DNA from 4 places in the Peribacillus sp. P4_C12 genome. Region 4 is predicted to be linked to each of the others. Evidence: riboswitches for the same ligand, from Rfam matches in the RefSeq annotation. Region 4 holds a riboswitch; each other region holds the start of a gene.
The links. Region 4 has a riboswitch for S-adenosylmethionine ahead of AC1DUW_RS08740 (sugar ABC transporter substrate-binding protein). Riboswitches for the same ligand answer to the same signal wherever they lie in the genome.
Positions count from the first base shown of each region.

Region 1: it holds a riboswitch for S-adenosylmethionine, as region 4 does, so the genes downstream of both, AC1DUW_RS07585 (methionine biosynthesis PLP-dependent protein) here and AC1DUW_RS08740 (sugar ABC transporter substrate-binding protein) in region 4, are expected to answer to the same signal.
Region 2: it holds a riboswitch for S-adenosylmethionine, as region 4 does, so the genes downstream of both, AC1DUW_RS07695 (Fur-regulated basic protein FbpA) here and AC1DUW_RS08740 (sugar ABC transporter substrate-binding protein) in region 4, are expected to answer to the same signal.
Region 3: it holds a riboswitch for S-adenosylmethionine, as region 4 does, so the genes downstream of both, AC1DUW_RS10385 (methionine ABC transporter ATP-binding protein) here and AC1DUW_RS08740 (sugar ABC transporter substrate-binding protein) in region 4, are expected to answer to the same signal.

Region 1 is NZ_JBFUIB010000027.1:11,085-14,237, reverse strand. It holds gene fumC (class II fumarate hydratase) at 1-1,133, opposite strand, end outside; SAM riboswitch class I at 1,495-1,608, shown strand; gene AC1DUW_RS07585 (methionine biosynthesis PLP-dependent protein) at 1,693-2,805, shown strand; gene metC (cystathionine beta-lyase) at 2,802-3,153, shown strand, end outside.
Region 2 is NZ_JBFUIB010000028.1:3,126-6,278, forward strand. It holds gene AC1DUW_RS07680 (DUF459 domain-containing protein) at 1-462, opposite strand, end outside; gene AC1DUW_RS07685 (GNAT family N-acetyltransferase) at 697-1,203, shown strand; gene AC1DUW_RS07690 (aspartyl-phosphate phosphatase Spo0E family protein) at 1,293-1,484, opposite strand; gene AC1DUW_RS07695 (Fur-regulated basic protein FbpA) at 1,757-1,945, opposite strand; SAM riboswitch class I at 2,119-2,223, opposite strand; TPP riboswitch at 2,382-2,485, shown strand; TPP riboswitch at 2,563-2,652, shown strand; gene tenA (thiaminase II) at 2,771-3,153, shown strand, end outside.
Region 3 is NZ_JBFUIB010000049.1:11,046-14,198, reverse strand. It holds SAM riboswitch class I at 1,461-1,572, shown strand; gene AC1DUW_RS10385 (methionine ABC transporter ATP-binding protein) at 1,913-2,935, shown strand; gene AC1DUW_RS10380 (methionine ABC transporter permease) at 2,949-3,153, shown strand, end outside.
Region 4 is NZ_JBFUIB010000035.1:9,101-12,253, reverse strand. It holds gene AC1DUW_RS08745 (sugar ABC transporter ATP-binding protein) at 1-745, opposite strand, end outside; gene AC1DUW_RS08740 (sugar ABC transporter substrate-binding protein) at 811-1,926, opposite strand; SAM riboswitch class I at 2,043-2,148, opposite strand; gene AC1DUW_RS08735 (GTPase domain-containing protein) at 2,245-3,153, opposite strand, start outside.

The sequences.
Region 1 (3,153 bases), on a different contig from region 4:
ATGCCTTCTGTCAATAATTTAACAGTTTGTAGGAAGTTATAAATGATAACTGGTTTGAATACGTTCAATTCGAAGTTACCTTGGCTTGCTGCAAAGCCGATTGTTGCATCGTTACCAACAATTTGTGTCGCAATCATTGTTAGCGCTTCACTTTGTGTTGGATTTACTTTACCTGGCATGATAGAGCTACCTGGCTCGTTTTCAGGAATAGCGATTTCACCGATTCCGCTTCTTGGGCCGCTTGCCAGCCATCTAACATCGTTCGCAATTTTCATTAAGTCCGCTGCTAATGCTTTTAATGCGCCATGAGCGTAAACAATTTCGTTATGACTTGTTAATGCATGGAACTTATTATCCGATGTTACGAAAGAATGTCCTGTATCCGCCGCGATTTGTTTTGCAGAAAGTCCTGGAAATTCTTTTTTCGTATTGATCCCAGTACCTACAGCTGTACCGCCTAGTGCTAGATTCAATAGTTTTTGACTGCTTTCTTCAATCATCACTAAGTCTTTATCAAGCATCGCTTTCCAACCAGAGATTTCTTGACCTAAAGTTAGTGGTGTTGCATCTTGAAGATGTGTACGTCCAATTTTCACAAGATCCCAGAATTCTTTTTCTTTTGCTGCAAAAGTATCACGAAGTACTTTAATCGCCGGTACTAATTTTTCAGCAACTTCCATATAGGCTGCAATATGCATAGCCGTTGGGAATGTGTCATTAGAGCTTTGCGCCTTGTTGACATCATCATTTGGGTGAAGGGTTTCGGACTCACCGTTTTCTTTTAACCATTCATTCCCTTTGTTAGCGACCACTTCATTCACATTCATATTACTTTGCGTGCCACTGCCTGTTTGCCAGACCACAAGGGGGAAATGTTCATCAAGTGTACCTTCTAGAATTTCGCCACAAATTTTAACGATGGCATTCTTTTTCACTTCTGAAAGATCACCAAGGTCATAGTTCACTTTAGCTGCCGCTTGCTTTACATATGCAAACGCACGGACTAATTCAATCGGCATTTTTTCATTACCAATTTTGAAGTTGTTACGGCTTCTCTCGGTTTGTGCTCCCCAATACTTATCAGCAGGAACTTTCACTTCACCCATCGTATCTCGTTCGATTCTGTATTCCATGTGTTCTCCTCCTATGTTTGCACTATCCACCGAAAACCTTATGTATATGAAATGAATAATGACATATTATTAATTCTCTCTATTCATTGTACAAATTTTATTATTTTAAAGCAAAAAAACTGAACAAAACCTTCCCTATATTTCAGAAAATCCATTTAATTAAACAAAGTCTTTTAAAGAATCTCAACACCTTATACCATCGGTTTCCACAATATTTTAGGGGTTTTTTATTGGACCAATCATGTTTTGACAACGCTAGTCCTAATTAACCAATAAAGAATTATCAAGCAATATTTTCCCAGAATGTTCTTGACAGCACTATATATATATAGTAAATTCAAAAGAAATTGAATAATCTAAACTCTTATCGAGAGAGGTATAGGGAATGGCCCGATGACACCTCAGCAACCTTCATTTGTTTCAAACCAATGAAAAGGTGCTAATTCCACAAGTTTGTGAACTTGGAAGATAAGAAGAATGACTCGTCCATACTTAACCAAGTCTTCTTCTTAAAGAAGACTTTTTTTATTTTATAAAACACAAAGGAGCAGTGAAAACTATGTATAAAACAGAAACATATCTTGCTCAACTAGGTAATCGCAGTGAAACGGCGACAGGAACAGTCAATCCGCCGGTTTACTTTTCGACAGCTTTCCGTCACGAAGGAATTGGCCAATCAACTGGATTCGATTACACAAGGACAGGTAATCCAACACGTCAACTTTTGGAACAATCCATCGCCAACCTTGAAAGAGGCGACCAAGGATATGCCTGCAGTTCAGGAATGGCGGCCATTTCGACCATACTAGCCTTATTTAAATCAGGTGATGCATGGATAGTCAGCGAAGATCTATATGGTGGTACATATCGTTTGCTAGAACAAGGTTTTAAAAAATGGGGCTTACAGTGTGACTATGTAAACACTTGTTGTTTAGAGGATATCGAAAAAGCTATTACTCCTCAAACAAAAGCCATCTTTATCGAAACTCCCACTAACCCTCTTATGCAGCAAACAGATATTAGCGCTGTTGCCGCACTTGCCAAACAATTTAATTTACTGTTGATTGTTGACAACACTTTTTATACGCCGCTTCTGCAGCAGCCTATCCTGCTTGGAGCTGATATTGTAATCCATAGCGCAACGAAGTATCTCGGTGGTCATAATGATGTTCTGGCTGGACTAATCGTGGCTAAAGGTGCAGAATTATGTGATTCGATTGCCTTCCATCATAATGGAACAGGAGCGGTGTTGAGCCCATTTGATTCATGGCTGTTAATGCGCGGAATGAAAACCCTGGCACTGCGGATGGAACGTCATGAAAAGAACGCCAAAATCCTTGTAGATTATTTATCAGAACATGAATGTGTAACGGACGTCCTGTATCCCGGTAGAGGTGGTATGATTTCTTTCCGGATAATTGACGAAGCAGCTGTCAATCCATTTTTACAATCACTTTCATTAATTTCATTTGCAGAAAGTCTTGGAGGCGTTGAAAGCTTCATCACCTATCCGGCTACACAAACACATGCCGATATCCCTCTTGAAGTTAGAACTGCTAATGGGGTTTGTAATCGACTTCTACGCTTCTCGGTTGGCATCGAAGACAGCGACGATTTAATTCAAGACCTGCAACAAGCATTTGCACATGTAAAAAGGGAGGCACTACGATGACAAATCATGATTTCAGTTTTGAAACCAAATTACTTCATAACCAGCATAAATTCGATCCGACAACAGGCGGTGTGAGCGTCCCTATTCAGCACGCTTCCACTTTCCATCAAACTGATATCGATACATTCGGCAAGTACGATTACAGCAGGAGCGGAAATCCAACACGGGAAGCACTTGAAGATATCATTGCCGAGCTTGAAGATGGTACTCGCGGCTTTGCCTTTTCATCAGGTATGGCGGCCATTTCAACAGCATTCCTTCTGCTTTCTGCTGGCGACCATATCGTCATCTCAGAAGATGTGTATGGCGGTACGTTCCGGATGGTTACAAGCGTGTTGACCCGCTTCA
Region 2 (3,153 bases), on a different contig from region 4:
AACTACCAGTATATTCGCTTTTTTGTTTTTCTTTAATAGTGTAGAAAGAATTTTATGTAGATGGTCAATATACTCACGTTTACCATCATTTATTTTTTGATCACTTATTTTTTTCAAGTTACCTCCATTACTGTTAATCAAGTCGTTTGTTCCAATATAAACAATAAACGTGTCGGCTTTGTCCAATTTCGTGTTAATTTGATTACCTTCAAGCTGATCAATGACACCATCTGTAACCTGGCCTTTAATACCGTAATTCCAAAAACGGACTTTTTTTTCAGAATCAGGATTATTCAATTCATCCTCCAGACCTTCTACATAACCTTCCCCATCCTTATCACCTTTTCCATAGGTTAACGAATCTCCAAAAGCCATCACATCTTCCGACTCTGAAGCCTGAAACTTATATGCAGCAAAACAAATAACTAGTACAATTACGAATAAACCTACTATTTTATTCATTCGTTTCCCCTTATGTAATGTATTTACTATGAAGTATTTTATCTTGTAATTACCCCAAAAATGAACATACTTAACATGCAAAAAAATGAATTGTCAGATAAACTGTAAAAAGTGTATGATACAATAAAAGCATTCAATGGAACGGGTTTTCGTCAACCTCCTTTTATTCATTAATAGGATGGGAATCCCAAGTTTCTGGAGGTTGTATACATAATAAGGATAGGAGTTAAAATGATGGATAGTTACATAGAGTTTAGGGATGCAGAACTAACAGATTTACCAAGAGTAGTCGAAATATATAATTCGACTATTGCGTCAAGGATGGTCACTGCAGATACAGAACCTGTTTCAGTTCAATCGAGGCTTAAATGGTTTGAGGAACATCATTCAGAAAAACGACCGCTTTATATTATTACATTCGAAGGAAAAACTGCTGGATGGATGAGTTTTCAATCTTTCTATGGTAGGCCAGCCTATGATTCCACTGCCGAGATCAGTATATATATTGATGATTATTTCCGGGGAAAAGGAATTGGACAAATTTCGATTCAAAAGGCAATTGAAGTGAGTCCAAAATTAGGAGTTAAGACACTACTTGGTTTTATATTTGCTCACAATACACCGAGCATAAGACTGTTTTCTAAATTTGGTTTTGAAGAATGGGCGCATTTACCTCAAGTTGCCGAGCTAGATGGTATTGAACGGGATTTAGTAATCCTTGGTAAGCGTGTTAATATTTGAATTTCATTACATAAAAGCTATTGCCTTCATTCAGCAGTAGCCTTTTTTAGTTTAAATGAAGGAATCTATTTTAAAGTCACTGACGAAATTTAAAAATCACTATAAACTTTCTTAAGCAAAAAATATTCTGATTTTCTTTTATTTGTTATAGCATTTAACAGCGAATCCAATTCTTGACTTGCTTGAACAGTTAGAAGGCTTGTAAAACCATAATCAGCTGCCAATTTAATCATTTCCCGTCTCTTTTCTTCTATTCTTTCTACGGTTATCTGTGGGGGCATCTATAGTCACTTCCTATTTATTCAATTTTCTTACATCTTTTATGATAAAGAAATAAGTAGTTAAAATCAACCATATATGGAAATTAAAATGTGTTATTCCACTAGATAAATGTGACAAAAAGCCTATTCCATTCCCTGTTTGTGTCTTTTTTATGACATTTTATATTCTAGACAAATAAAAAAGCATTCACTCATGTACACTGCGAATGCTTTAATAATATTCATCAGATTAAATAATATTTTAAGATAGTAAAGTATTTTAAGAACTCTTACTATGTCATCCACTCTGAAGGAGACTCGATATTAGGTCTATTTATTACAATCTTATATTCATCTTCAAGCACTTTTAATGGAACATCATAAAGATGTCTTTCATCAGAGGTTTTATAAACTCCATTCGCTAATAACTCTTCAATCAGCAATGCCTTCCTCTGTTCAATTCTCTTAAATAATTCTGCCATGTAAATGGCTCCTTTCCTTGTCTTCATCAGCCCGCTTTCATATGAGCTAAATTGTAGTAACAGGTTTCATTTTCACCAAATTATATTTTTTCTATTATGTCACTAAACGTTATTTCACAAAAATAAAAGCCTCTTCTAATTCAAGAAGAGGCTTACAGTAGTCCGTTCGGCTCTTCTTATCTTCCAAGCGTATGCTTGTTGGATGTAGCACAGTTCCCAAAATGGGTCTGCTGCCGAGGTTTCTTTGGGCCAAGTCCCTCCACCTCTCTGGATAAGAATTCAATATATAAATGATGTAGACATGATTTTATCCCAATATTCTTCAAAAGTCAATCACATGGTTCTCCCTTTTTTTGATAGGTATTCTCTATAGATCCCATTCAAATTGGGTTGCAATTTCCTGGCTTTCTGATATGATGTCAGTAATTACATACATTCACACCACTAGGGGAGTCTTTTTAAGACTGAGATGGAATTTGTTCCGGACCCTTTGAACCTGAACCGGATCATACCGGCGGAGGGAAGTGGATGATATCGTCTTTAAACACATGACTTTATCCATCTGCCCCGCTCCGTTTTTCAGGAGCGGTTTTTTTTTAGATGGAAAAAGTGAATAATTAGACTGCTAGGGGAGCACTTTTGCTGAGAATCAAACCCTTTGCACCTGATCTGGTCATACCAGCGGAGGGAAGCAGGCTGTAAGAAGGAATTTGCTTCTTCCTCGGTAACAGCCGCTTTCTTTCAGAGAGCGGTTTTTTTGTTGATCAGATAGTGTATGCACACTTTACAATTTTAGTAAATTTTAAATTTCAAGGAGGATGTACCATGGAGAATACAGAATTAGAAACCTTCAGTGATAGACTTCATGAACGGGCAAAAGGAATCTGGAAAAGGAACCATACACATCCCTTTGTTCAGGCGATTGGAGATGGGACGCTTTCAGAAAAGAAATTTGCCTATTACCTAAAGCAGGACTATATCTATCTAATGGATTATTCCAAACTCTTTGCGTTAGGAGTCATCAAAGCTCATAATCTCGAAACTATGGCTAAGTTTGCAAGTATTTTGAATGAAACCCTTCAAGTAGAAATGGATATCCATCGACATTATGCTTTGGAATTCGGAATCAGCTCAATCGAATTGGAAAATACAGAACCCACCCCAACCACTCTAGCTTATACGGGTTACATGCTAAATGCAGCCCAAAA
Region 3 (3,153 bases), on a different contig from region 4:
TTAAAATAGATCTTAATGTTATTAACCAATGAACTCGCGCTCCGCGTGAAATGAACATCTAACTGATAAACGATATGTCATAGCTTAAAACTGAACAACAAAGAACCCATTACGAAATATTACTGTAATAAGAAAAAGGTTTCATTACCTTTTCTTTAGTCTCCTTTACGATATTAAGGTGTTAATTTACGTTATGACTATTTAAACCTAAGGCACCCAAATCAAAAGTAGAAATTCCTTTGTTCCAACTATTCGGAATCACCATTTTCAAATTTCAACAATTTCCCGAGAAATATCTACAAATTCTGAGTAGATATCGACAAAATTAGAAGTTTTTAAAAGAGATAGCGATACCCGATATATATGACAATTTATTTAACCCATGTTCCCATTCAATTAAAAGAGATCTTAATTTTTAACCAATGAACTCGCAGCTACGCGTGAAATGAACATCTAACTGACAAACGATATGTCATAGCTTAAAACTGAACAACAAAGAACCCATTACGAACCATTACTGCAATAAGAAAAAGGTTTCATTACCTTTTTTTTAMTCTCTTTTACGATATTAAGGTGTTAATTTGCGTTATAACTATTTAAACCTAAGGCAATCAAATTTAAAGTAGAAATTCCTTTGTTCCAACTATTCGGAATCACCATTTTCAAATTTCAACAATTTCCCGAGAAATATCTACAAATTCTGAGTAGATATCGACAAAATTAGAAGCTTCTAAATAGCGATTTGTTTTTGCTGATAAGAAAGTAGACATACTATAGAATTCAAACCCTATCGATTGTTTTTTAATTAAAAGAAATAAACTCTTCTAAGGAAAGAGCTTTTATAAAGATGCTAAAGGTGAAAAAAACATGTGTAGTCTTCCTTCCCTCTAATAATAAATGAACTTTTATTATTACAGATATGAGGGCAAAGGGTACTCACATATTTAAAACAGATGCAAAAAAGTTTATAACCGCATTTTCACCACGAAATATATGGAACTATATATTATTGTCTTTTCTTTTTGAAACTAAACGTACCGAAAGTTTGCTATCAAAAAATGGTCAAAAACTCAAAAACAAACGTAAACCCCAATCAAAAGATTGTAAGAGTGGGGGGCGCAGGGAGCTCCCCGCATGGATAAGGCAGACCGTGAGTAGCAACCCGAATAGTGAGTTTGCCAAAAGTTTGCCGTTATTTTATCAAGATACAGAGCTTTCCTTATGAGGAAGGAAGTCCTGATCCTGACTGACTTCGTTATGTTTTCGTTTTTTTGTAATAGAGTCTATGCCTAGGTTGACCGTATACATGGTATGCAGGGCAAAATCTGACCTGTCTTAAGGTATAGTTAAATGAACGATTAATAATTATACTATAAAAATATTTTAGATTATTCAAAATAGAGTTGACATTAGTGAAATTTGAATATATAGTGAGGAACATAATTAAATAAATACGTTATTTCTTATCAAGAGATGTGGAGGGACTTGGCCCTATGATACCTCGGCAGCGGGTTTTTACTTTTGTAAAAATACTGTGCTAATTCCAACGGACGAAAGTTTGAAAGATAAGAAGGAGCTTTTCTTAGATAATTAATTTAAGAGTTTACTCTTTTTTATGTCTAAAAGAGGCCTCTTCTGTCTGATGACGGAAGAGGCCTCTTTTGTTTATTCAGAATGTATATGGTTATTTGGAGAATTGGTGTAATTATTCGCAAGTTTTGCGCACTAATCGTGAATTATAAGCAATTACTCGTGAGTTTGACAGATTTACTCGTGAGTTTCGCGCATTTACTCGTGAGTTTCACACAATTACTCGTGAGTTACGAAAATTTAACCCTATCATTATGAAACTTTGCAAAGCTCTTCTCTGGATAATGAATTCGTACAAATAAACAGCATGGGGGGAGACAGAATGATTGAGTTTCAAAATGTTAAAAAGGTTTATCAAACAAAGAAACAGACTGTTGAAGCTTTGAAAGGAATTAATTTGACAGTTGAAAAAGGCGATATTTTTGGTGTTGTCGGTTATAGTGGAGCCGGAAAAAGTACGTTGATTCGGTTAGTCAATCTACTCGAACACCCTTCAGATGGACAGGTTATTGTTGGGGGAAAGGATTTAACCAAATTGAATCCGAAGGAATTACGGGCAGAAAAGAAAAAAATCGGCATGATTTTTCAACATTTTAACTTACTTAACTCAAAGACAGTTTTTGATAATATTGCCATGCCGCTAGTTTTATCGGGAACTCCCAGTAAAGAAATCAAAGAGCGGGTAGGCGAGTTGTTAGAGTTCGTTGGCTTATCAAGTAAAGCAAGGAGTTATCCGGAACAATTGTCTGGCGGTCAAAAGCAACGAATAGGGATTGCTAGAGCGTTGGCTACCAACCCATCGATTCTTTTGTGTGATGAAGCGACGTCAGCATTGGATCCACAAACAACGAGTGCTGTACTGCAACTCTTAAAAAAAATTAATAAAGAATATAATATTACCATTTTGCTAATCACTCATGAAATGTCTGTAATTAGGGAAATTTGCAATAAGGTTGCGGTCATGGAAGGCGGACGCGTGGTTGAACAAGGTTCGGTTTTCGAAGTTTTTGCGAAGCCCCAAACAGATATCGCAAAAAACTTTGTACGAACTGTTATTCACGACGAGATCCCACAAAGTTTCCTGAAAAATATCGGATCATATATTCCGATTATTTGGAAAATTAACTTTATTGGTACTACATCAGGCAATCCTTTACTTTCAACCATCTCGAAGAAATTTGATGTTCATTTAAGTGTTTTATCAGCTAATATTTCTGAAATTCAGGAAACACCTTTTGGAAATTTAATTATTGAAGTGACAGGGAACAAACAAGAGGTGGACAAGGCTTATCAATATATTAAAGATGAGGGGATTCTCGTCCAGGAGGTGCAGATAAATGGGTAATACACTTTGGGGAATGGAAATAACGGCAGACCAGCTGTCGACAGCTTTCGGTGACACACTTTATATGGTAGCCATCTCATTGATATTTTCCGGGCTGATTGGACTTCCGCTAGGAATCTTACTTGTCATTACAAGAAAGGGTCACATCCTGGAGAATAAATGGATCTTTAATGTATTGAACCCGGTCATCAATATATTGCGGTCGGTTCCTTTCATCA
Region 4 (3,153 bases):
GTTCATCCATTGTTTTCCCAAGCATTCCCTCGACCACTTCGTTTTGAGTAATATCCGCTACTTCTCGGCATGCAACACTTTTCCCATTCCTCATAATCGTAATTTCTTCACAAATTTCAAAAATCTCTGGAAGACGATGGGAAATAAATATGATGCCAACGCCTCTTTGCTTTAATTCATTTACAATTCGAAATAGTTCTGTCGTCTCCGTATAACTTAACGGAGCAGTTGGTTCGTCGAGGATCAGGAATTTGCATTCAGTCGAGACTGCTCTTGCAATCAGAACCATCTGTTTTTCAGCCAAGGTAAGATCTCTTACCAGCTTTTTCGAAGAGACACCAATTTTCATCTCTGCCAGGATATAAGTGGCTTTTCTATGCAACTCTTTCCAATGGACCATTTGTTTTTTGCCCATGTTTTGCACCGTATCATTCAACATTACATTTTCCCCAACAGTTAAATAAGGAATGAGTGCCGTATCTACTTCCTGATAAACAATTTGAATACCTTGTTCCTGTGCAGCCTTCGGTGAACGGATATCCTGCTTCTTTCCATCCAGAAAAATTTCACCTGTATAATGGGCATGAGCGCCCGATAAGACCTTCATTAGCGTAGATTTCCCTGCTCCGTTTGCGCCGACCACTGCATGGGCTGTCCCTGATTGTACTGAAAAATCAACTTCACTAAGCGCCTTTACTCCCGGAAATTCAATCGATATCTTTTTCATTTCTAGTTGTGTGCTCATGCCCATTCCCCCTATTAAACAGACACTCTCTTCACTAGAAAGAGAGTGTCTACTGACTCTGTTTTTTACTTTTTATAATGATCTTTCAATACTTTCATCCATTCTTCTTCAAATTCCGTTGATACTCCCCATCCTTCGACAATACCGGACAAGTTGGCCATGTTGACCGCTTCTTTTGAAGCTTGAATCTGCTCTTGTGAAATAAGTGAAGCTTCTAAGTCATATGTTTGCGGTGTTTCTTCACCCGCTAATTTTTTTGCTAAAATCCTCATATTCACTGCACCAATCAATTTCGGATCGACAGCTGCCGTGTAAGACCAAGAACTGCCTTTCGCTTGAATCTCCTGAAGATCAGCATTAGATACGTCGATTCCGTATATCTTCACTTCATCGCGGCCAGCTTCTTTAATCGCACGAGCCGCTCCAATTGCGAATGCATCCCATGTTGCGAAAATCGCATCTAGTTTGCCTTTGGGATATTTATTCAACATTGCGGCTACCGCATTTTGTGTCTGAACTGAAGTATCTGCAGATGCTACTCCGAATCTTTCGACTTCTTTAATCCCAGGATTTTCTTTTAATTTTTCCTGATACACCGCATTTCTTCTCACCATTGGCGGGAAACCATCTACCCAAAGGTATGCAATCGCTGCTTCACCTTTTTGTTCTTCTATCAATTTATCAAAAGCCAGAGTTGCCAATGCTTCATCATCCTGTGAAGTTAAGGTCACACCGTCAATTTTAGATAAGTCGCTAATAGAGTCGAATGTAACAACGCTCTTTCCTGCATCAACCAACTTTTGAACGTCATTCACTGTTGCTGCATCATCACCATGGGAGATAATATAGCCGTCATAATCTTCTTGTAAAGCCTGGGCGATTGCATCATGGAATTTAGCCGTATCGCCATTTGCTGTATACGTATCCACTTGAAAACCTAATGCTTCTCCTTCTTCCTTCGCTCCAGCTAAATATTGAGCCGTATGATCATCTCCGCCAATTTTACGAATGACTTTGATTTTGGCACCTTCCCCTTTTGCAAATCGTTCTGGAACATTTTTAAAGGATACTTTTTCATCCTTCTTTGATTCTGTTGAACTTTGTCCTGAAGAGCAGCCCGTTAAAAGCAAAGCCGAAGCTATGACCGAAACGAAAACCCTTTTAAAAATTGACTTCCTCATTTTAGTTCCTCCTACTTTCCAATCATTAATCTTATCAATTAAGTTGGTGTAAATCCCAAAATAAAAACCTCTCTAGAATAGAGAGGTTTAATCAGCTGATTTGCAGACTTATCCCTCTCTTATCTGTCAAAACATTTCTGTTTTGCAGGATTTAGCACCAATTCCTAATGGAACGGTTGCTGGGCATCTTAGGGCCAGTCCCTCCGCCACTCTTGATYAGAGAATATAATGTGTTACGTTTTTCGTAATTACCACTTTATAGGGATATAGTCGTAAAGTCAATAGATTTTTGAATATTTAAAATGTTTCTTGTTACACTTATTTTCTTTGTAGCTTAGCCAGACGCTTTTTCTCGATCTTTTCAAGTCTTTCTAACTGACGTAGTTTCACTTCAAACAGAGTAATCGGGTCACGGTATACTTCCGGATTTTCTCTCATATGCTCCAGTGCTGCCTGATGATCTTTGATTTCAGTCTGTGTTTGTTCTATCGTCTTTTGAAGTAAGGCAAATGAACTGCGATAGAAAAGTGAGATATCTCTATCCAAAGATTTTTCAAACAATCCGAATTGTGTAAGGAAACGGTCACTGATCATTTCTGCAACATCCAGGTAGTCTTCACTTTCTAGGTACTTCTTATACCGGTTGTACATATTAGCTTTATTTTGCGGAATCGCTCCAAACAGCTTCCCTGCCCCTTTAAGCAGCAATTGCGATGGGGTCCGGCGTAGTAAAATATTAACGTCTTCAATGCGGATACTGCTTGTCATCCGATCCGCATCACGGCGCCAGTCATCCAAAACTCTAAAGTCTCCGGCAAGTGTAATTCGCTCTTCTTTGTACAATTCATTGAACCCTGCGCTCATTTCATCCATAAACTGTTGAATTTGTGTAAATTCCAACTGAGATGTAGCAATCCAGTCTTGAAGAGAACGATAATATTGCGGCATAATCTTGTCTGAAATATATGCCTGAATCTGCTCATTCATTTCCTCGTTCAACTGTATATGAACTTGGCTGAAATCGCTACTTTCCGTTAATGATTTAGAACATTCTCTCAGTAATTCAGGGATTCTTGAAGAAAGCTGTTTTTTCACTTCTTCTTTAATTGAACGGTACGACCTTATGATATTTTCACTTTTTTCTTTTTCCAAATCTGCCAGTTGATTGACGGCTCCATTCAATTTGACTTCCATCTGCTCATTCCAAGAAATGGAGTGCTCGCATTT